One region of the Streptomyces sp. NPDC048248 genome, then DNA from elsewhere that is predicted to be linked to it. Evidence: riboswitches for the same ligand, from Rfam matches in the RefSeq annotation. Region 1 holds a riboswitch; each other region holds the start of a gene.
The links. A riboswitch is a leader RNA that binds a small molecule or an ion and turns the genes downstream of it on or off. The one in region 1 is predicted to bind cyclic di-AMP.
Positions count from the first base shown of each region.

Region 2: it holds a riboswitch for cyclic di-AMP, as region 1 does, so the genes downstream of both, ACGFZW_RS14200 (M23 family metallopeptidase) here and ACGFZW_RS09215 (transglycosylase family protein) in region 1, are expected to answer to the same signal.
Region 3: it holds a riboswitch for cyclic di-AMP, as region 1 does, so the genes downstream of both, ACGFZW_RS21055 (NlpC/P60 family protein) here and ACGFZW_RS09215 (transglycosylase family protein) in region 1, are expected to answer to the same signal.
Region 4: it holds a riboswitch for cyclic di-AMP, as region 1 does, so the genes downstream of both, ACGFZW_RS13685 (M23 family metallopeptidase) here and ACGFZW_RS09215 (transglycosylase family protein) in region 1, are expected to answer to the same signal.

Region 1 covers NZ_JBICZL010000004.1:67,400-72,187, forward strand. The annotation lists gene eno (phosphopyruvate hydratase) at 1-840, opposite strand, end outside; gene ACGFZW_RS09215 (transglycosylase family protein) at 1,339-1,983, opposite strand; cyclic di-AMP (ydaO/yuaA leader) riboswitch at 1,991-2,201, opposite strand; gene ACGFZW_RS09220 (transglycosylase family protein) at 2,412-3,443, opposite strand; gene ACGFZW_RS09225 (cytochrome P450) at 3,661-4,788, opposite strand, start outside.
Region 2 covers NZ_JBICZL010000006.1:115,167-119,954, forward strand. The annotation lists gene ACGFZW_RS14190 (M16 family metallopeptidase) at 1-687, shown strand, start outside; gene ACGFZW_RS14195 (M16 family metallopeptidase) at 717-2,093, shown strand; cyclic di-AMP (ydaO/yuaA leader) riboswitch at 2,337-2,493, shown strand; gene ACGFZW_RS14200 (M23 family metallopeptidase) at 2,506-3,318, shown strand; gene ACGFZW_RS14205 (GntR family transcriptional regulator) at 3,526-4,215, shown strand; gene ACGFZW_RS14210 (HPr family phosphocarrier protein) at 4,679-4,788, opposite strand, start outside.
Region 3 covers NZ_JBICZL010000009.1:185,717-190,504, forward strand. The annotation lists gene pcrA (DNA helicase PcrA) at 1-1,230, opposite strand, end outside; cyclic di-AMP (ydaO/yuaA leader) riboswitch at 1,680-1,866, shown strand; gene ACGFZW_RS21055 (NlpC/P60 family protein) at 1,874-3,025, shown strand; gene ACGFZW_RS21060 (hypothetical protein) at 3,211-3,564, opposite strand; gene ACGFZW_RS21065 (NlpC/P60 family protein) at 3,925-4,788, shown strand, end outside.
Region 4 covers NZ_JBICZL010000005.1:513,246-518,033, reverse strand. The annotation lists gene ACGFZW_RS13690 (aldo/keto reductase) at 1-810, opposite strand, end outside; gene ACGFZW_RS13685 (M23 family metallopeptidase) at 1,160-2,338, opposite strand; cyclic di-AMP (ydaO/yuaA leader) riboswitch at 2,350-2,493, opposite strand; gene ACGFZW_RS13680 (DUF2332 family protein) at 3,032-4,138, shown strand; gene ACGFZW_RS13675 (PP2C family protein-serine/threonine phosphatase) at 4,247-4,788, opposite strand, start outside.

The sequences.
Region 1 (4,788 bases):
GACGAGCGGGTAGTCAGCGACGAGCCCCTCGTAGTACTCCGTCATCTCGGCGGCCGAGCGCTCCTTGCCCTCGAACTGGTAGACGCCGTCCTTGTAGAACTCGGAGGCGGCGACGTCCAGCGCGAGCGCGATGTCCTGGCCGGGGGTGTAGCCGGCCTGACGGATGGCCTCGAGGATCAGGTCGAGGGCCTCGCGGTTGGAGCCCAGGTTCGGGGCGAAGCCGCCCTCGTCGCCCAGCCCGGTGGACAGGCTGCGCTCCTTCAGGACCTTCTTGAGGGTGTGGTAGACCTCGGCGCCCCAGCGCAGCGCCTCGGAGAAGGACTCCGCGCCGATGGGGGCGATCATGAATTCCTGGATGTCCACGTTGGAGTCGGCGTGCGATCCACCGTTGAGGATGTTCATCATCGGGACGGGCAGGACGTGCGCGTTCGGGCCACCGAGGTAGCGGAACAGCGGGAGGTCACTGGCCTCGGAGGCGGCGTGCGCGACGGCGAGGGAGACGCCGAGGATGGCGTTGGCGCCGAGGGAGCCCTTGTTGTCCGTGGCGTCCAGGTCGAACATCGCCTGGTCGATCAGACGCTGCTCGGTCGCGTCGTAGCCGACGAGCTCCGGGCCGATCTGCTCGATGACGGCCAGGACGGCCTTCTCCACGCCCTTGCCCATGTAGCGGCTCGGGTCGCCGTCACGGAGCTCGATGGCCTCGAAGGCACCGGTCGAGGCGCCGGACGGAACGGCGGCACGGCCCGTGCTGCCGTCGTCGAGGCCGACCTCGACCTCGACCGTGGGATTACCTCGCGAGTCGAGAATTTCGCGGGCTACGACGACGTCGATGGACGGCACGTTGTCTCCTTCATGGGTGTCTGGAGTTCTGCAGCACGAGCCTAACGGCCTTGGGCGCATCCGTTCGCCCTCGGCCCGCTCAGTGGGACGAAAAGAGGCCCAAAAGCCCAGCTCATGGGAGGTTTCACCGCTTTGTTCGCAGAGCGGGAAAAGTTGCCGGACGATGCTGGTCAGGACCGCCTGCCGGGGCCGGGTACGCGCCCTGGCCCGCGACACGCGTTCGGGCCGTCGACACGGAGAAGCCCCGCCGCGGCGCGATGGGGGATGGCGCGCCGCGGCGGGGCGGTCTCACACACGAGCGTGTGGAGCGGAGGAGCAAACGCGGTGGACGCGGGGGACGCGAGTGGGGAGGAGCGGTCCGTCCCCGGTTCACACCGGCTGCCCGGCCTCGGACCCCGCGACGGCCGGGGCGGGCGGATCGTGCGTACCGCCGTACGCACGGACCGCCCGGCCGGCCGGAGGCGGTGAGGTCCTCGGCGCCCCTGTGCGGGGGTCGGCTCAGACGTCGAGCTTCTGGCCGGGGATGATCAGGTTCGGGTTGCCGCCGATGACGGACTTGTTGTCCGCGTAGAGCGCCTTCCAGGTGGTGCCGTGCGCCTTGGCGATCTTGGCGAGGGTGTCGCCCGCCTTGACGGTGTAGTTGCCGGAGCCGTTGGACTTCGGGGCCGGCTTCGACTTCTCGGGCGCGGGGGCCGGGGCCTGCTTCTCGGCCTTCTCGCCGGTGTTGCCCTGCGGGGCGTCGCCGGAGGTGTCGAGGTCGGGGGAGGGGCCACCGGCGGTCAGGTTGCCGGCGCCGGCGCAGGACCAGGCACCGGGGCCCTGGATGGCGAGCAGCTTCTCGGCGGCGGCTATCTGCTGGCTCTTGGTGGCCAGGTCGGCGCGCGCCGCGTACTGGGTGCCACCGGCGGCGGCCCAGCTGGAGTTGGAGAACTGCAGGCCGCCGTAGTAGCCGTTGCCGGTGTTGATCGACCAGTTGCCACCGGACTCGCACTGGGCGACGGCGTCCCAGGTCTCGACGGACGCGGCGGAGGCGGAGGAGGCGCCCATGAGCGGGACGGCCACGGCAGCACCGGCGACACCGGCGAGGGTGACGACGCGGACGGCCTTGGAGGGACGACGGTGCTTGCCCTTGTTGTTCAGCATGGTTCGTTCGTTTCCTCACCGACGCCTGCGAGGTGAGCTGTCGGGTTCGGGCCATGTGAGTTGCCCGGCCGCGTGTACATGACACACGACTTCACCCCAAGCCGGTTGACCCGCTTTCACGGGTGGGGCCGGCGCTTACCTTGGGTCCCCCGCTCCTGCCTTCGGCGCTTGCGCGTCGACCGCCTTCGACCACCGGCAGGATTCGGCGTGTGATCGAAGGGCCCGCTTTGGCGAGCGGTCCTGACCGTAAGCAGGAACCCCCTTGGTGTTCAAACCCCACCATCTGAACCAAGTTGACCGTTTTTGATCATAGGGTGCACCCATTTCTGCAGGTGGACCCATGTTTGGGATTGGCGCACGAGCCGGATGCCGCACCCAGGAACGAGAGCCTTGTCTCACTTTCCCAAAAGGGTGCGAAGGGGAGCGAATTACCCTGCGATGTGCCCGAGATCGAGGATCTGGCCCGGCTTGATCAGGTCCGCGTCGGCGCCGACGACGTCCTCGTTGCGGTCGTAGAGTGCGGGCCACCCACCGGGCACCTCACGGGCCTCAGCGATGGCTGACAGGCTGTCACCGGCGCGCACGGTGTAGTCGCCGCCGGCCGGACCGGTCTGGTGCGCGTCACCGTCACGGGAGGCGTGCCGGCCCGACGACCGGCCGCCGTCGTCCGCCTCGCCCGCGCCCTCGCCGCTCTCCTCGGCGCCGCCGCGGTGCCTGCCCGTGCCGGGCGTCCGATCCTTCGCGGAGTCGCCGCCTGCGGACGCGTCATCCGGCACGTCCGTCCCGTCGGTGCGGTTGCCGCCCTCGTCCGGGCCGTCGGCACGGGAGGGGTCATCGGAACGGGAGGGGTCGTCGCCCCGGTCGTCCGACGTCGGGGAGTCGGACGACTCGGAATCCGCGGGCCCGGACGGCTCGGCGGAATCCGACGCGTCAGGGGAAGGTGTCGCCTCGGAGGGCTTGTCGTCCTCGGACGGGGCGGAGCCGTCGTCGTCGGACGGGTCGGACGAGCCGGAGCCGTCGGACGGGTCCAGAAGGTCCGGGTCGAGGAGGCTCACGCCGCCCGGGTCGACCTCGGGTGACGAGCCGTCCGCGGTCAGCCCGGCGTTCACCGCACAGCTGGGCCAGGCGTCGGGTCCGCGGTCGTCCAGGATCGCCTCGGCCACGGATATCTGCTGGGAGCGGCTGGCGAGGTCGGGGCGCGAGGCGTAGTCAGCGCCGCCGTACTCGTCCCACATGTCCTGGGTCAGTTGCAGGCCGCCGTAGAAGCCGTTGCCCGAGGCCGCGCTCCACATCCCGCCGCTCTCGCACTGCGCGACGCGGTCCCAGGTCGCGGTGTCGGCGGCGTGTGCGCCACTCGCCCCGAGCAGCGGCAGGGCGATACCGGCGCCGGTGACCCCCGCCGTGACAAAGATGGCCGGTGCTTGACGGGGGCGCCGGTGTCGGCCGTTCCCGGAACGCATGCGGTTGCCTTTCGCGCGGCGGTGGAGTTGTCCGATCGTCGGCCGCGCCCGGCACACCAATACATCCGGTGCACCAGGTTTGACTTCCGCCGATCGGGTGAAGCTCTTCGGTTCGGTCGAAAGGTAGCCGGGGTCACGGGTAGTCACAAGCCGGTGTAGTGGAGATCACGTAAAGGTCACACAGGTGACGGAGCGTCAATTCTGGACCCGTCCCCGGTCAGGGCCGCGGAGGCGTGAACTCCACCGGAAGCGAGCGCAGTCCGCGCATGATGAGACCGCCGCGCCAGCGCAAATCATCAGGTTCCGCCGCAAGCCGGATGTCCGGCAGCCGGGTCAGCAGCGTCGCGAGGGCGGTCTGCCCTTCGAGCCGGGCCAGCGGGGCACCCAGGCAGTAGTGGATGCCGTGCCCGTATCCCAGGTGCTGGTTGTCGCGCCGGGTGAGGTCGAGGGTGTCCGGCTCGGGGAACCGCTCCGGGTCGCGATCCGCCGCGGCCAGCACCACCAGGACGGGGTCGCCCTCGGCGATGCGCTGCCCGCCCAGCGTCAGCTCCTGCGTCGCGAACCGCCACGTCGCCAGCTCGACCGGACCGTCGTAGCGCAGCAGCTCCTCGATGCCGGTGGCGAGCAGCTCGGTGTCCCCCGCCTCCATCGACTTCTGCAGCAGTTCCCGCTGCGCGGGGTTGCGCAGCAGTGCGTAGGTGCCGTTGCCGATGAGGTTGACGGTGGTCTCGAAGCCGGCGAAGAGCAGGATGAAGGCCATCGCCGCGACCTCGTTCTCACTGAGGTGCTCACCGTGGTCGGAGGCGCGGATCAGGCCGGAGATCAGGTCCTCGTCCGCCTCGTCGCCGAGGGACTCGCGCTTGCGGTGGATCAGTTCGGCGAGATAGCCGCGCATCTTCTTCACCGACCTGGCGACCCCGCCGCGCGGGCCGCCGCCGTGCCGGATCATCATCCCCGCCCAGTCCCGGAAGTCGTCCTGGTCCTCGCGCGGGACGCCGAGCAGATCGCAGATCGCGTAGATCGGGAGCGGGAAGGCGAACTCGTGGATGAGGTCCGCCGCTCCGGTCTCCGCGCCCGGCTGCTTGGCGATCATGGCGTCGATGAGGGAGTCGGTCAGCTCCTGCACCCGGGGGGCGAAGGCCGCGACCCGGCGCGGGGTGAACGCCTTCGCCACCAGGCGGCGGAGCCGGGTGTGGTCCGGGGGGTCGATGTTGAGCAGATGCGTCATCAGGTTGGCGCTGCGCTCCCCCGGGATGCCGACCTTGCCCTTGCCGTGCGCGGCCTCGCTGTGGTGCCGGGGGTTCTTGGAGAGCCGGGCGTCGGCGAGTGCCTGCCGGGCGTCGGT
Region 2 (4,788 bases), on a different contig from region 1:
TTCGGCTCGATCCCCGGGCACGACGGCAAGCAGCCGCCGCGGGACGGCTCGTTGCCCGAGACCCTCGGCGGCGAGCTGCGCGAGGTCGTCGAGGAAGAGGTCCCCGCCCGCGCGCTGATGGCGGCCTACCGGCTGCCGCACGACGGCACCCGCGAGGCGGACGCCGCCGACCTCGCGCTCACCGTTCTGGGCGGCGGCGAGTCCTCCCGCCTCTACAACCGCCTGGTGCGCCGTGACCGCAGCGCCGTCGCGGCCGGCTTCGGGCTGCTGCGGCTGGCCGGCGCGCCGTCGCTCGGCTGGCTGGACGTCAAGACGTCCGGTGGGGTTGAGGTCCCGGACATCGAGCGTGCGGTCGACGAGGAGCTGGCCCGGTTCGCCGCCGAGGGGCCGACCCCGGAGGAGATGGAGCGTGCGCAGGCCCAGTTGGAGCGCGAGTGGCTGGACCGCCTCGCGACGGTCAGCGGCCGCGCCGACGAACTCTGCCGGTTCGCCGTCCTGTTCGGCGACCCGCAGCTCGCGCTGACCGCCGTGCAGCGCGTCCTGGAGATCACCCCGCAGGAAGTGCAGGCGGTGGCCAAGGCTCGGCTGCGTCCCGACAACCGCGCGGTGCTCGTGTACGAGCCCACCGAGCCGGCCGACGCGGCCGCCGGCACCGCTGAGAACGACGACGAGGAGGCGGCCCAGTGAGCGACGCCGTGACCAGCGCAGATTCCACCATGACCAGCATGGAGTTCCACCCCAGGCCGCAGGGTGGCGCGCCCCGGCCGTGGGCCTTCCCGGCACCGGACCGCGGCCAACTGCCCAACGGGCTCACCCTCCTGACCAGCCACCGCCCCGGTCAGCAGGTCGTCGCCGTCGAGATCAACCTCGTCGCGCCCCTGGAGGCCGAGCCCGAGGGCCTGGACGGCGTCGCCACGATCATGGCCCGCGCGCTGTCCGAGGGCACCGACAAGCACGACGCCGAGGAGTTCGCGGCCGAGCTGGAGCGCTGCGGCGCCACCATGGACGCGCACGCCGACCACCCCGGTCTGCGGGTCTCCCTCGAAGTGCCGGCGTCGCGGCTGGACCACGCCCTCGGCCTGCTCGCCGACGCGCTGCGCGCGCCCGCCTTCCCGGACAGCGAGATCGAGCGGCTGGTGCGCAACCGCCTCGACGAGATCCCGCACGAGCTCGCCAACCCCGCCCGGCGGGCCGCGATGGCCCTGTCCAAGGAACTGTTCCCGGCGACCTCCCGGATGTCGCGGCCCCGCCAGGGCACCGAGGAGACCGTCGAGCGGATCGACGCCGCGGCCGTGCGAGCCTTCTACGCGGCGCATGTACGGCCCGCGACGGCCACCGCCGTCATCGTCGGTGACTTCACCGGCATCGACCTGGACGCGTCGCTCGCCGGCACCCTCGGCGCCTGGACGGGTTCGACCGCCGAGCCGGTGAAGGCCTCGCCGATCACCGCGGACGACACCGGCCGCGTGGTGATCGTGGACCGCCCCGGCGCCGTCCAGACGCAGCTGCTCATCGGCCGCATCGGTGCCGACCGGCACGACCGGGTCTGGCCCGCGCAGGTCCTCGGCACGTACTGCCTGGGCGGCACCCTCACCTCCCGCCTGGACCGCGTCCTGCGCGAGGAGAAGGGCTACACGTACGGGGTGCGTGCGTTCGGCCAGGTGCTGCGCTCCACCGCGGACGGCAGCGGCGCCGCGATGCTCGCCATCAGCGGCTCGGTCGACACCGCCTCCACCGGCCCGGCGCTGGAGGACCTGTGGAAGGTGCTCCGCACCGTGGCGGCGGAGGGACTCACGGACGCCGAGCGCGATGTCGCCGTGCAGAACCTCGTGGGGGTCGCGCCGCTGAAGTACGAGACGGCTGCCGCCGTCGCGGGCACCCTCGCCGACCAGGTCGAGCAGCATCTGCCGGACGACTTCCAGGCGCAGCTGTACGCGCGGCTGGCCGAGACCGGCACGGTCGAGGCGACCGCCGCGGTGGTGAACGCCTTCCCCGGGGACCGGCTGGTGACGATCCTGGTGGGCGACGCCGCGCAGATCGCCGAGCCCGTCAAGGCACTGGGCATCGGTGAGGTGAAGGTCGTCGGCGGCTGACCTGCCGTTGGTGACACCGCGGCGGTCCGGCGGGGGCCGGTGACCGTCGCTCATATGGCATGAAAAGGGATCCCGTGACGCTCGCTCGTCACGGGATCACCTTTATGTCCGGATTGTTGTGGCTGGTTGCGTGGTGCCCCTGTGGCGTGCCGCACAAAGTGCCGGTTCTGTTTGCCGATTGAAAGATGTCCCGTTTAGCGTCAGTCCGGCTGTTCGTCAGAAGTACGCCGCAACCGTGGCACCGGGCAGTCATCGCCGAGTCCCCGTACGGCGCGAGCCAGGGGAGCCGGGGACCCACATGTCCCCTGGGGTGAATCGGATCCCTCCTCGGAGGGGGCCGTAGGAGACCTTCCTGCTCCGAACCCGTCAGCTAACCCGGTAGGCGAGAAGGAAGGAAAGGACAAGCCAGCACATGGCGTTCACCCGTGCCACCGGGAAGCATCGTGGTGCGAGCCGCACTGCTCGCACGACCCGCAAAATCGCCGGCATAGCCACCCTCACCGCCACCGGCGTCGTCGCCTCCGTGGCCTCGCCGGCGCTGGCCGCCACGGACGCGGCCCCCACCCAGGGCACCGGCCTGCAGCAGGCCGTCGTGGCCGGCGACCAACTCGCCGGCCGCATCGCCGCCCAGGCCGACGCCCAGCAGGCGGCCGCCGAGGCCGCCGCCGCGAAGGCCAAGGCCGAGGCCCTGGCCGAGAAGGTGGCCGAGGAGGCCAAGCAGCGCGCCGAGGAAGCCAAGAAGAAGGCCGAGGCGAAGGCCAAGGCGGAGCGCGAGGCCAAGGAGCGCGCCGCGCGCGAGGCGGAGCGCAAGCGCCTCAACGCCTTCGTCGCGCCCGTCGAGGGCTCCTACGTCTCCACCCCGTACAAAGCCACCAGCGGTCTGTGGTCCTCCGGCAGCCACTCCGGCATCGACTTCCACGCCGCCTCGGGCAGCTCGGTGCACGCCGTGGGCCGTGGCACCGTCGTCGAGGCCGGCTGGGGCGGCGCGTACGGCAACAACATCGTGATCAAGATGAACGACGGCACGTACACCCAGTACGGCCACTTGTCGTCGCTGGGCGTCTCGGTCGGCCAGACCGTCACCCCCGGCCAGCAGATCGGCCTCTCCGGCGCCACCGGCAACGTCACCGGGCCGCACCTGCACTTCGAGGCCCGCACCGGCCCCGACTACGGCTCGGACATCGACCCGATCGCCTACCTCCGCGGCCACGGCGTCAACGTCTGACGCGTACGGCACCGCAGCCTCTCCGAAGCCCCGGCCACGGCCGGGGCTTCGGCGTTATCGGTGCACGCCGCTCACCGGACAGGCCGATGGCCAAAAAATATCCATGAATACCCGAAGCCCGTCGGAAAACCCGTCCCGGTCGAATAGAGTCACGGAAATGTCGCCGATCGGCGGCGTTTCCAGGGGATTACGGCGGAGGCACGGACGATGCGAGGCCATATTTCCGCGCAGGCGGTATGCACGGCGATTCGCGACGACATCGTCTCCGGTGTGCTCGCGCCGGGGAGCAGGCTGATCGAGGACATCCTGGCGGCCCGTTACGGCGTCTCCAGGGTCCCCGTCCGGGAGGCGCTGCGGACCTTGCAGTCCGAGGGGTTCGTCACCACCCGGCATCATGCGGGCGCCTGCGTCGCCGAGCCGACCGAGCAGGAGGCCGCCGATCTGCTGGACATCCGCGCCCTGTTGGAGCCCCTGGGCGCCGCCCGCGCGGCCACCCGCCGCAGTCCCGCCCACCTCAAGGTGCTGCGCGGCCTCGTCCGGCTGGGCCGGGAGCGCGCCCGCCACGGCCACCCCGCGGACCTGCGTCAACTGGACGGCTGGTTCCACGAAACCCTCGCCCAGGCGGCCGGCAGCCCCAGCTTGACGGCGCTGCTCACACAGCTGCGGCGCAAGATCGAGTGGATGTACGTCGTGGAACTGCCCGTCCGAGTCGCCGAGTCGTGGGACGAGCACGGCGCGGTGTTGGACGCGGTGGCCCGGGGTGACGCCGAGCGCGCCCGCGTCTTGATGGCCGCTCATATCGAGCGGTCCCTGCCCGTGCACCGGCTGCGCAGGCCCGGCGCGGCCGAGGTGAGGAAGCCGAAACAGCCCGTCAACACGGCGCGCGCCCGACATTAACAAAGGCCCTGTATACAAAGAAGGCGCGTAATGCGTTGCGCACGGGGAAACGGCGGCCGGCATTCGGCTTGTTTTCTCACGGCCGGGCCCGGAATTCGGTGCACCGGATATTCGGCATGCCTGCGTGGCGGCGCCGAATTACCGTCGCAATGCCTTGGCATAATGCGCGGCGCTGATTATCCCGCGCCATTTTTCTGCCGGTTCCACCGAAGCTGACCGCCCGAACCTGGCCGCCGAGGCTCTTGGGTGCTTAACAGGGAACGCCCCGCTTCGCCGGGAGCTACGAGCTCCCGTCGGAGGCTTCGAGGCTTCTGCCGGCGCCGGCACGCCCCGGCAACGGGACTGTCCCGGAGACGGAACGGCCGAACGGCGAAAACGGCCCGGGCAACGAAAACGGCCCCGCCGTGGCGACCGTTGGCCGGTCGCCACGGCGGGGCCGTGGACGCTTGGGGTCCCCAGGGACTCAGACGGTCTCGGGGAGCTCCTCAAGGCCGTCCGCGACGAGCTTGGCCAGGCGGTCGAGCGCGGCGTCGGCGCCTTCGGCGTCGGAGGCCAGCACGATTTCCTCGCCAC
Region 3 (4,788 bases), on a different contig from region 1:
CTCGTCGGCGACGAACTGGGCCTCGTCGTGCTCGGTGTCGGCGACATAGCCGGTGATCTTGGGGCCGGCTCCGGCGTCCGTCCAGAGGTTCTTGGGGCGGCGGTTCTCGTTGCGCTCGATGACGGCGTTGGCGGCGCTGAGGATCGTCTGACTCGAGCGGTAGTTCTGCTCCAGCAGGATCGTCGTGGCGTCCGGGTAGTCCTCCTCGAACTGGAGGATGTTGCGGATCGTGGCGCCGCGGAAGGCGTAGATGGACTGGTCGGCGTCGCCGACGACGCACAGTTCGCCGGCGTCCTCCGCGGGGCCGACCAGTTCGCGTACGAGGGTGTACTGGGCGTGGTTGGTGTCCTGGTACTCGTCGACCAGCACGTGCCGGAAGCGGCGGCGGTAGTGGTCGGAGACATCCGGGAAGGCCTGGAGGAGGTTGACCGTCGTCATGATGATGTCGTCGAAGTCGAGGGCGTTGGCCTCGCGCAGGCGTGCTTGATACATCGAGTACGCCTCGGCGACGGACTTCTCGAACCCGTCGGCAGCCTGCTGGGCGAAGGTCTCCTCGTCGATGAGCTCGTTCTTGAGGTTGGAGACCTTGGCGCTGAAGGACTTGGGCGGGAAGCGCTTGGGGTCGAGATCGAGGTCCCGGCACACCAGCGCCATCAGCCGCTTGGAGTCGGCCGCGTCGTAGATCGAGAAGGAGGACGTGAAGCCCAGCTTCTTGCTCTCCCGGCGCAGGATCCGGACGCAGGCGCTGTGGAAGGTGGAGACCCACATGGCGTGGGCACGCGGGCCGACCAGCTCCTCGACGCGCTCCTTCATCTCGCCCGCGGCCTTGTTGGTGAAGGTGATGGCGAGGATCTGGCCCGGGTGCACACCGCGCGCGCCGAGCAGATGCGCGATGCGGTGCGTCAGGACGCGGGTCTTGCCGGAACCGGCGCCCGCGACGATCAGCAGCGGTCCGCCGGTGTGCGCCACGGCGGCCTTCTGCTGGTCGTTGAGTCCCTCCAGGAGGGCGTCCGGATCGACCGCGGGGCGCGCGGCGCCGTCGCGGTAGTAGAGGTCGCGCCCCGGGCCGATGGCGTGCGGGATCCCGCCGGGCACGTCGAAGCGGCCACCGAACAGGTCGGCGGGGATCTCCTCCTGTGCGGGACCGTCCTCGTCCTCGGGAGGCGGCGGGGGTTCCTCGCCCTTCGGGCCGAGGTCCGCCAGGAAGCTGTCGTCAAAGAGGCTGCTCATCGCCCACCGAGTCTAGGCGGCCCCACCGACAGCCCGCCCCGGAGTAGCCGATAGTGGGGTCCGAATCGGCCCGGGCGGCGCCGGAGGAGACCGGGAAGCGGCTGAACGGGAGCCGGTGACGGGTCGCGCAGGGGCCGAAATGGGACGGGCGGGGCCGTGGGGCGCCGAAACCGGGAGCCGGCGGGCGACGGGGACGGCGCCGGTTGTCGACGACGGGGCACCTCGGCCCGTTTCGTCACCGTCGTGCACCGGATCGTCACAGCCCGGAGCCATGGAGCGGGCCCTCGCCACCAGCACGAAGCCGACATCTGTCGCAACAACGCCTGGCACACGTTCAGGTCACGAAAAGGTTTCGGGCAAATCGAACATCAGCCTTCACAGGAGCCACACGAGTTGGCTACCGTGCTCGCTCGGGCAGCCCGCATCCCCGCAGACGACAGCGTCAGCACGGGCCGCCTCCGCCGAGTCCGGCCCTGCCACGAAGGCATCCGGAGCCGGGGACCCACCAGCACCACCGGGGTGAATCGATCGGCGCGGCCGCCCGAGGCGGACGCGGCGACCGTAGGGCAAGCCTTCCGTCAGCGACACCCGCCCGAACCCGACAGCTAACCCGGTAGGCGGTCCACGGAAGGAGTCGCCGGCCTTGGCGTCGCATCGCAAGCCGCGCACCCGCGTGCTCAGTTCGCCCGGAAGCCGCCGCACGGCAGCCGGGCTCACCACCGCCGCCCTCGCCTCGGTCACGCTGCTCTCGCAGTCCGCCGAAGCGGCGCCCCGGGCGCCCAAGCCCACCATCGAAGAGGTCAAGCAGAAGGTCGACGGCCTCTACCGCCAGGCCGAGGTCGCCACCCAGAAGTACAACGCCGCCAAGGAGAAGGCGGAGGAGCAGCGCGAGACCGTCGACAAGCTCCTCGACGCCGCCGCCAAGCGCGCGGAGCGGATGAACGAGTCCCGGCGCACGCTGGGCACGTTCGCGTCGGCCCAGTACCGCACCGGCGGCATGAACCCGACCGCGCAGCTGATGCTCGCGAAGGACCCGCAGCAGTTCGTCGACCGCAGCCACCTCATGGAGCGGCTGACCGGCCGGCAGAAGCAGGCGGTCACCGACTACCAGGAGCAGCAGGCCGAGGCCACCCGGCAGCGCGCGGAGGCGACCCGCAGTCTGGAGCGGCTGCAGGAGTCCCAGACGTCACTGAAGGAGTCCAAGCAGTCGGTCCAGGGCAAGCTGGCCGAGGCCCGGCAACTGCTGTCCCGGCTGACCGCCCAGGAGAAGGCGCGGCTGGCCGAGCTGGAGCGGAAGCGGGAGGCAGCGGCCGAGCGCAAGGCCGAGGAGCTGGCACGCAAGCAGGCGGAGGAGGAGCGCCGGCAGCGCGAGGAGCAGAAGCAGCCCGGCGACGGCACCTCGGACGGCTCGACCGGCGGCGGCAGCGACACCGGCGGTTCGTACTCGACCAAGGCCGACAAGGCGCTCGCCTTCGCCCGCGCACAGATGGGCAAGCCGTACGTCTGGGGCGCGACCGGCCCCACGTCCTACGACTGCTCGGGGCTGACCCAGGCGGCGTGGAAGGCGGCCGGGGTCGACCTGCCGCGCACGACCTGGGACCAGGTGAAGGTGGGCGAGCGGGTGGCCACCAAGGATCTTCAACCCGGTGACCTGGTCTTCTTCTACGACGACATCAGCCACGTCGGGATGTACATAGGCGGCGGCAAGATGATCCACGCACCGAAACCGGGCGCCAACGTCCGCGAGGAGTCGATCTACTACATGCCGATCTACGGGAGCGTCCGCCCGGCCTGACGCCGGCGCCGCTCTTCCAAGGCCACCCCCCACGGCCACCCCCCACACGCCACCGCGCGGTCACCGCCCCGGAAGTCCGAACCGGACTCCGGAGGCGGGGACCGCGCGGTGAGCCGTCTGCTGGGCCGTCCGCCGGACCTTGCGCGGATGACGCCGTGAGCGCGCGAGCGGCGTACGGGGCCGGATCAGGTCCAGAGCACCGCGATGAAGATGTTGGCGACCGTGAGCAGGCCGACCGCGCCGAACAGCGGCTTGGCGACGGTCTCCTCGTCCCTCTTGACGTAGACCAGCGCCAGGATCACCACCAGGACGGCCATCTTGATGCCGATCTTGATGTTGTTGAGGTCCTGGTCCTGCGCCTGGTTCAGGCCGACCAGCACGATGCCGGTGACCAGCATCGTCAGCGCGCCGTGCAGCATGGCCGGCACGAACCGGGCCCCGCCTGCGCTCATCGCCTTCATCTGGGTCAGGAAGCCGCCCAGCAGGGAGGCGATGCCGATGATGTGCAGGCCGACGAAGATATTGATTACTACGTCCATAGTGCTGGATCGTATCCGCCGCATAGCACGCGCCTTCGGGCAGGGCACCCCCGATCGCCGCATCGGTCAGGGCAGGCAGGCAGCCGACCGCAGCCACGGCGACCGGGCGGTCAGCTACGGACAATCGGCGGTCGAAAGCGAGCAATGCCGGGCAAGCGGGCTCGCCCCGGGGAGGCGCAGGTTTAGCGTCCTCCTCCAGGCGGTCGACTCCCCGCTGTCGCCGGTCTCCGCCCCGGCGACGCGTCGACCGCCCCGCCCGAAGGAATGGCGGCGGCCCGCTCCCCCTCTTCACGGGCCGCCGCCTGACCCACCGGATCCCGCCCGGACCACCCGGGCCACGCACGGCCCGAAGGGAAGGAAGTGACGGCCACAGTGGCGTCGCACCGCAGGACCAGGCACCACCCGCTCGCCCCGCTCGCCCTCACCGGCAGCACGGCGCGCGGCGCGCGCACCGCCCGTACGGCCACCGTTCTGGCCCTCGCCGGAGCCGCCACCGCCACCGCCTTCGACGGCACCGGCCAGGCCGCACCCGAACTCACCCCCGCCCAGGTGCAGGACCGGGTCGACACGCTGTACCAGGAGGCAGAGGTGGCGACACAGAAGTACAACGGCGCGAAGGAGCAGGCCGACGCCGCGCGCGAGGAACTGAGCGAACTCCAGGACGAGGCCGCGCGCAGGACGTTGAAACTGAACGCCGCGAAGGCCGGCCTGGGAACCATGGCCGCCGGCCAGTACCGCTCCGGTGGGATCGACCCCACCGTCCGCCTGCTGCTGTCCGCGGACCCCCAGCGCTACCTCGACGGCGCCACCGTCCTGGAGCGCGCCGGCAGCCACCAGGCGAACGCGGTGGCCGGTTACGCGCGCCGGCTCGGCAGCATCCGACAGGTCCGCGAGCGGGCGGAGGAAACCGCGGAACGGCTGGCCGACACCGAGGCCGCGCTGAAGAAGCACCGGGTGACGGTGGTGCGGAAGCTGGACTCCGCGGAGCGCCTGCTCGACCGGCTGACCGAGGAGCAGCGGCAGCGGATGGCGAACGAGGACGGCTCCGGCGGGAGCGGCGCCGCCGCCTCAGGTGGGGAGGCGGCCTCCCAGGCGCCCAACCCCCGTGCGGCGCAGGCAGTTTCGTATGCGTATACCGCACTGGGAAAGCCCTACGTCTGGGGCGCGACCGGCCCCTCCGCGTACGACTGCTCGGGCCTGACGCAGGCCGCGTGGCAGGCCGGC
Region 4 (4,788 bases), on a different contig from region 1:
GAGCCAGGCGAGGGCGACGGTGGCGATCTCGGCCTCGTGGGCGACGGCGACGGTGTCGAGGGCCTGGAGGACGCGGCGGCCCCGGTCGGTCGTCAGGTGCTTGGCGGCGCCTTCGGCGCGGGCACTGTCGACGCTCGTGCCGGGGCGGTACTTGCCGGTCAGGAAGCCCGACGCGAGGGCGTAGTACGGGACGGCGGCCAGGCCGTTGCGGGCGGCGACGTCGGCGAGTTCGCCCTCGTAGGTGTCGCGGGAGACCAGGTTGTAGTGCGGCTGCAGGGCGACGTACCGGGCGAGGCCCTCGCTCGTGGAGAAGGCCAGGGACTCCTCCAGGCGCCGCGCGGAGATGTTGGACGCGGCGATCTCGCGGACCTTGCCGGCCCGTACGAGGTCGTCGAGGGCGGTCAGGAACTCCGAGACCTCGACCGACTCGTCGTCGTAGTGGGTGTAGTAGAGGTCGATGTAGTCGGTGCGCAGCCGGGTCAGGGACTCGTCGACGGCGCCCTTGATGGTGGGGGCGGACAGGCCCTTGAAGTCGGGGTGCGCGCCGACCTTGGTGGCGATGACGACGTCCTCGCGATTGCCGCGCGCTGCCAGCCAGTTGCCGATGACGGTCTCGGACTCGCCGCCCTTGTTGCCCGGCACCCAGGCCGAGTAGACGTCTGCGGTGTCGATGAAGTTGCCGCCGCCCGCCACGTACGCGTCGAGCACGGCGAAGGACTCGGCTTCGTCCGCCGTCCAGCCGAAGACATTGCCGCCGAGGGACAGGGGGGAGACGGAGAGCGAGCCGAGGCTCTTGTGTGTCGCGGTCATGCGTGGTTGCAGCGTCGGTTCGGAGAGGAAAATTCCCCCGCCGGCAGGGCGATCCCGAGCGCAGCCCCCGCAAGGCAGTCCATCGGCGCGGTCGCACGCGGGCTTCCGCTACGGTCCTGCGACTCCCCGGCTGCGATCTTCGCTCGGCCCTCGCTGTTCGCCCACCCGCCGGGCACCGCTGCCCACTTCGTCGACAGGGCCCCTTTCCGAAGCTCCCCCCCCCGCCCGCGCATCGCAGAAGCCGCGCCCCTCAGGGACGCGGCCTCCGGCACAGCGGCTCGCACGGCTACCGGGGTGAACCACCGGCCGGTTCGCCGGGGCTCCCCGCTGCTGCCGCCTCACGCGCCTCTCAGACACTCACCCCGTGGCCGCGCAGCCACGTCATCGGGTCGATCGGGTCGCCGGCGCCCGGGCGGACCTCCAGGTGGAGGTGGGGGCCGGTGACGTTGCCTGTGGCGCCGACGCGGCCGATGACGTCACCGGCCTTGACCTCGCCGGAGGTCTTCACCATGGACGACAGGTGGCAGAACCAGAGTTCGGTGCCGTCGTCCATGGTGAGGACGATGCGGTAGCCGTACGCACCGGCCCAGCCGGCCTGGGTGATGGTGCCGGAGTGCACGGCCTTGACGAGAGTGCCGGTCGGTGCGGCGAAGTCCTGGCCGGTGTGATCGGCGGACCAGCGGTCGCCGGCCTGCCCGAAGCTCGCGGTGAGGGTGTATGAGGAGACGGGGGCGATGAAGCTCCGCGCCAGCTTGGCGAGGCGCTCCGCCTCGGCCTTCTTGCTGGCGGCCTCCGCCGCCTCGCGTTTGGCCTCCAGCTCCGCCGCCTTCTTGGCAGCGGCAGCCTTCTCGGCCTCCTTCTGGTGGTCGGCCGCGTCCTCCTCGGCCTTCTCGACGGCCGCGTCCTGGGCGGCATCGCGCGCTTGCTGCTCGCCGGCACCCTGCTGGGCGTCGGCCTGCTGCAGGATGCGGTTGCGCAGTGCCTCGCCCGCGTCCTTGCCCTGGGAGGCGAGGGGGGCGCCGGCGACCGCGGAGTCCGCGCCACCCGCGGCCGATGCGGCAGAACCGGAGTCCTGGTCCGCGTCGGATATGAGGCCACCGATGCCGGGGAGCGACTTGGCGTCCGGCAGCTTCTCGGAGAGGTCGTCGGCCATGCCGCTGACGTCCGGCATCGAGATCGGGACCGGCGGCCGGCCCTCGGCCGTGGCCATCCCGCCGGCGCCGACCGCGGCGATCACGCCGACGCCCAGGACGGTGCTGCTGCGGGCGAGTCCGCCGCCGCGCTGTCTGGCCACCCGGTGCTTGCCGCGGACGGGGCGGATGGACTCCTCGGTGGGATTCCACTCCTCCCATTCCCCGTCGCCGTCACGGTCGGCGGGAGGGAATCCGAATCCGGAGTCCCGGACGTCGAGGGGACCTCGGCCGTCAGGGGATCCCGGGCCGTGGAGGGGACCCGGCCCGTCGAAGACGCTCCGGTCATCGAGGTCGTAGGCGGACGGAACCTCGGGGGCAGGCCTGTTGGACGCCACGGGGGCGCACTCCTTTCCTTCCTTCTCGCCTACCGGGTTAGCTGACGGGTTCGGAGCAGGAAGGTCTCCTACGGGCACCCTCTGGCGAGAGCGTCCGATTCACCCCAAGGTGGTGGTTCCCCGGTTCCCTTGGTGCAGTTCGGTGCGTTTCGGTGCGCCTTCGGCGAGCTCGGCAGGGCCGGTGTGTTCCGCGGCTCCGGCCGACGGCTTCGGGCCTTCGGCGCGACTCGGCGGTCTTCGGTGCACCGGAGCAGGTCGTGCGGCCGACCGGTACGAGGTGCGGTGGCGGCGTGCGCGATGTGCAGAAGGTGCGTGAAGTGCGGGAGTTGCGTGAAGTTCGGAGCGAGACTGGAGATACGGAGGGTGCGGCATTGCTGGGAGTGCTGGAGGTGCGGGAGTGCGTGAAGTGCGCTTACGGGATTCGGCGTCGGCGCGCGGTGCCGCCACTTGCGACGGCTGGGACGACCGCGCTGCGTTATCGGACAGTAATAGAGATGGCCACTGAATTCCAAGCGTTCCCGGGAATCCGTATGTGCTCCGTAGGACCTTTGGCTTGGACTTTTTCACCCATGGGTGCCCCAATCCGGGCGAGTTGATCGCTCCGCTCCAAACGATCTCGCGACGATCGTGCGCCAGTCGTTATGCGGAGGGGTGCCCGCCCCTCACGGAGCGTGAGAGCAGTAACGTCGGATCATGGTCGTCAACGTCGTCAACAGCGCGCAGACAGTGGCCGATCGATACCGGGAGTTCTCCTGGCAGCAGGCGCGGGGGCAGTCCGACGCCCACGAGGAGCTGACCGCGCGGATCAGTCAGGACGCCGAGTTCTGCGACGTGCTCGCGGGTTCGCTGCCCGCCGGGAACAAGCAGCAGCCCAATCTCCTCCTCGCCGCCGTCCGCTATCTCGACGGTCCGCACGCCGAACAGGGCCCGCACGGTGAGGCCGCGTACGGGCGCTGGCGGGAGTGGACGATCCGGCACTGGGACGAGGTCCGCGCGGTGATCATGCAGCGCGCCACCCAGACCAACGAGCCTGCCCGCTGCGCCACCCTGCTTCCGCTGCTCGCCCGGCTGCCACAGCCGCTGGCGCTCCTGGAGGTCGGTACGTCGGCCGGGCTGTGTCTGCACCCCGATCGCTACCGCTACCGCTACGAGGGCGGTACCGAGGGACGCGGCCACGGCACCCAGGAGATGGGCGCCCCGGGGAGCCCGGTGACGTTCACCTGCCGTACGAGCCGGGCGACGCCCCCGCCGGCGGACGGTCCGCCCGCGCCCACCTCCCTGCCGGAGATCGTCTGGCGTGCGGGCATCGATCTGGACCCGCTCGACCCGATCGCCCGGCCCGACGACCATCGCTGGCTGCAGGCCCTGATCTGGCCCGGCCAGCGGGCGCGTGCGGACCGGCTCGCGGCCGCCGTCGAAGCGGTACGGGACGCGCCCCGCCCCGCTATCGTCCGCGGGGATCTGGTCGACGAGCTGCCGGCGCTGGCCGCCGCGGCCCCGCGGGAGGCGACGCTGGTCATCTTCCACAGCACCGTGCTGATGTATCTGCCGCCGGCCCGCCGTGCGGAGTTCGCCCGGCTCGTACGGTCCGTCCTCGCCGAGCGGGGTGGCCCCGGGCACTGGATCTCCAACGAGCACCACACCGAGCTGCCCTGGATCACCGACCCGGCGCACGACGCGCTGCCCCCCGAGTACGCACACCTGCTGACGCTCTCGCTGAACGAGCAACCGGTCGCCCTCACCGGACCGCACGGCCAGATCCTGCACTGGCTCCGGGAACCCGACCTCGGGGCCCGCTGACCGCCCTGCCCGGACGAAGGGGCCCGAGGGCGGCGGAGCCCCGTAGCGGCCCGAAGGCCGCCGAGCCCGAAGGAGGGTACGGAGCCGCGGGCAAGGGAGCCGCCGCCGCTAGACCCCCAGCGGCCGCTGCACCGCGAGCAGCGCCATGTCGTCGGCGGGCGCCCCTCCCGTGTGCCGCGCGACGTCCTTCACCAGCAGGTCGAGGAGGTCCGCCGGGCCGTTGAAATGACGGCCGCGCAGCCTGGCCGACGGGTCGTAGAACCGATTGGCGAGGTTGCGGGCCTCGGTCACCCCGTCGGTGAAAAGCAGCAGCAGCGAACCGGCCGGGAAGAACGTCTCGTCCGCCCGGTCCGGCCACCCCGCCACCTCGCTCATCCCCAGCGGCAGCGCCGGCGCCGAAGGGGCCAGTTCCAGCAGGCCGCCGTCCGGGGCGAGCAGCAGCGGGGGCGGGTGGCCGCGGTTGAGGACGCGCAGCACGGCTCGCTCCTTGGAAGGGACCTCCGCCAGGACGGCCGTGGTGAACCCCTCGAACTGGTCGAGCCCGTCGCGTCTCCTGCCCTCGCGCTGCAGTGCCCGCTCCAGTCGGCCCGCCACCGCCTCCAACGAGGTCTCCTGCTCCGCCGCCTCCCGGAAGGCGCCGATGACGATCG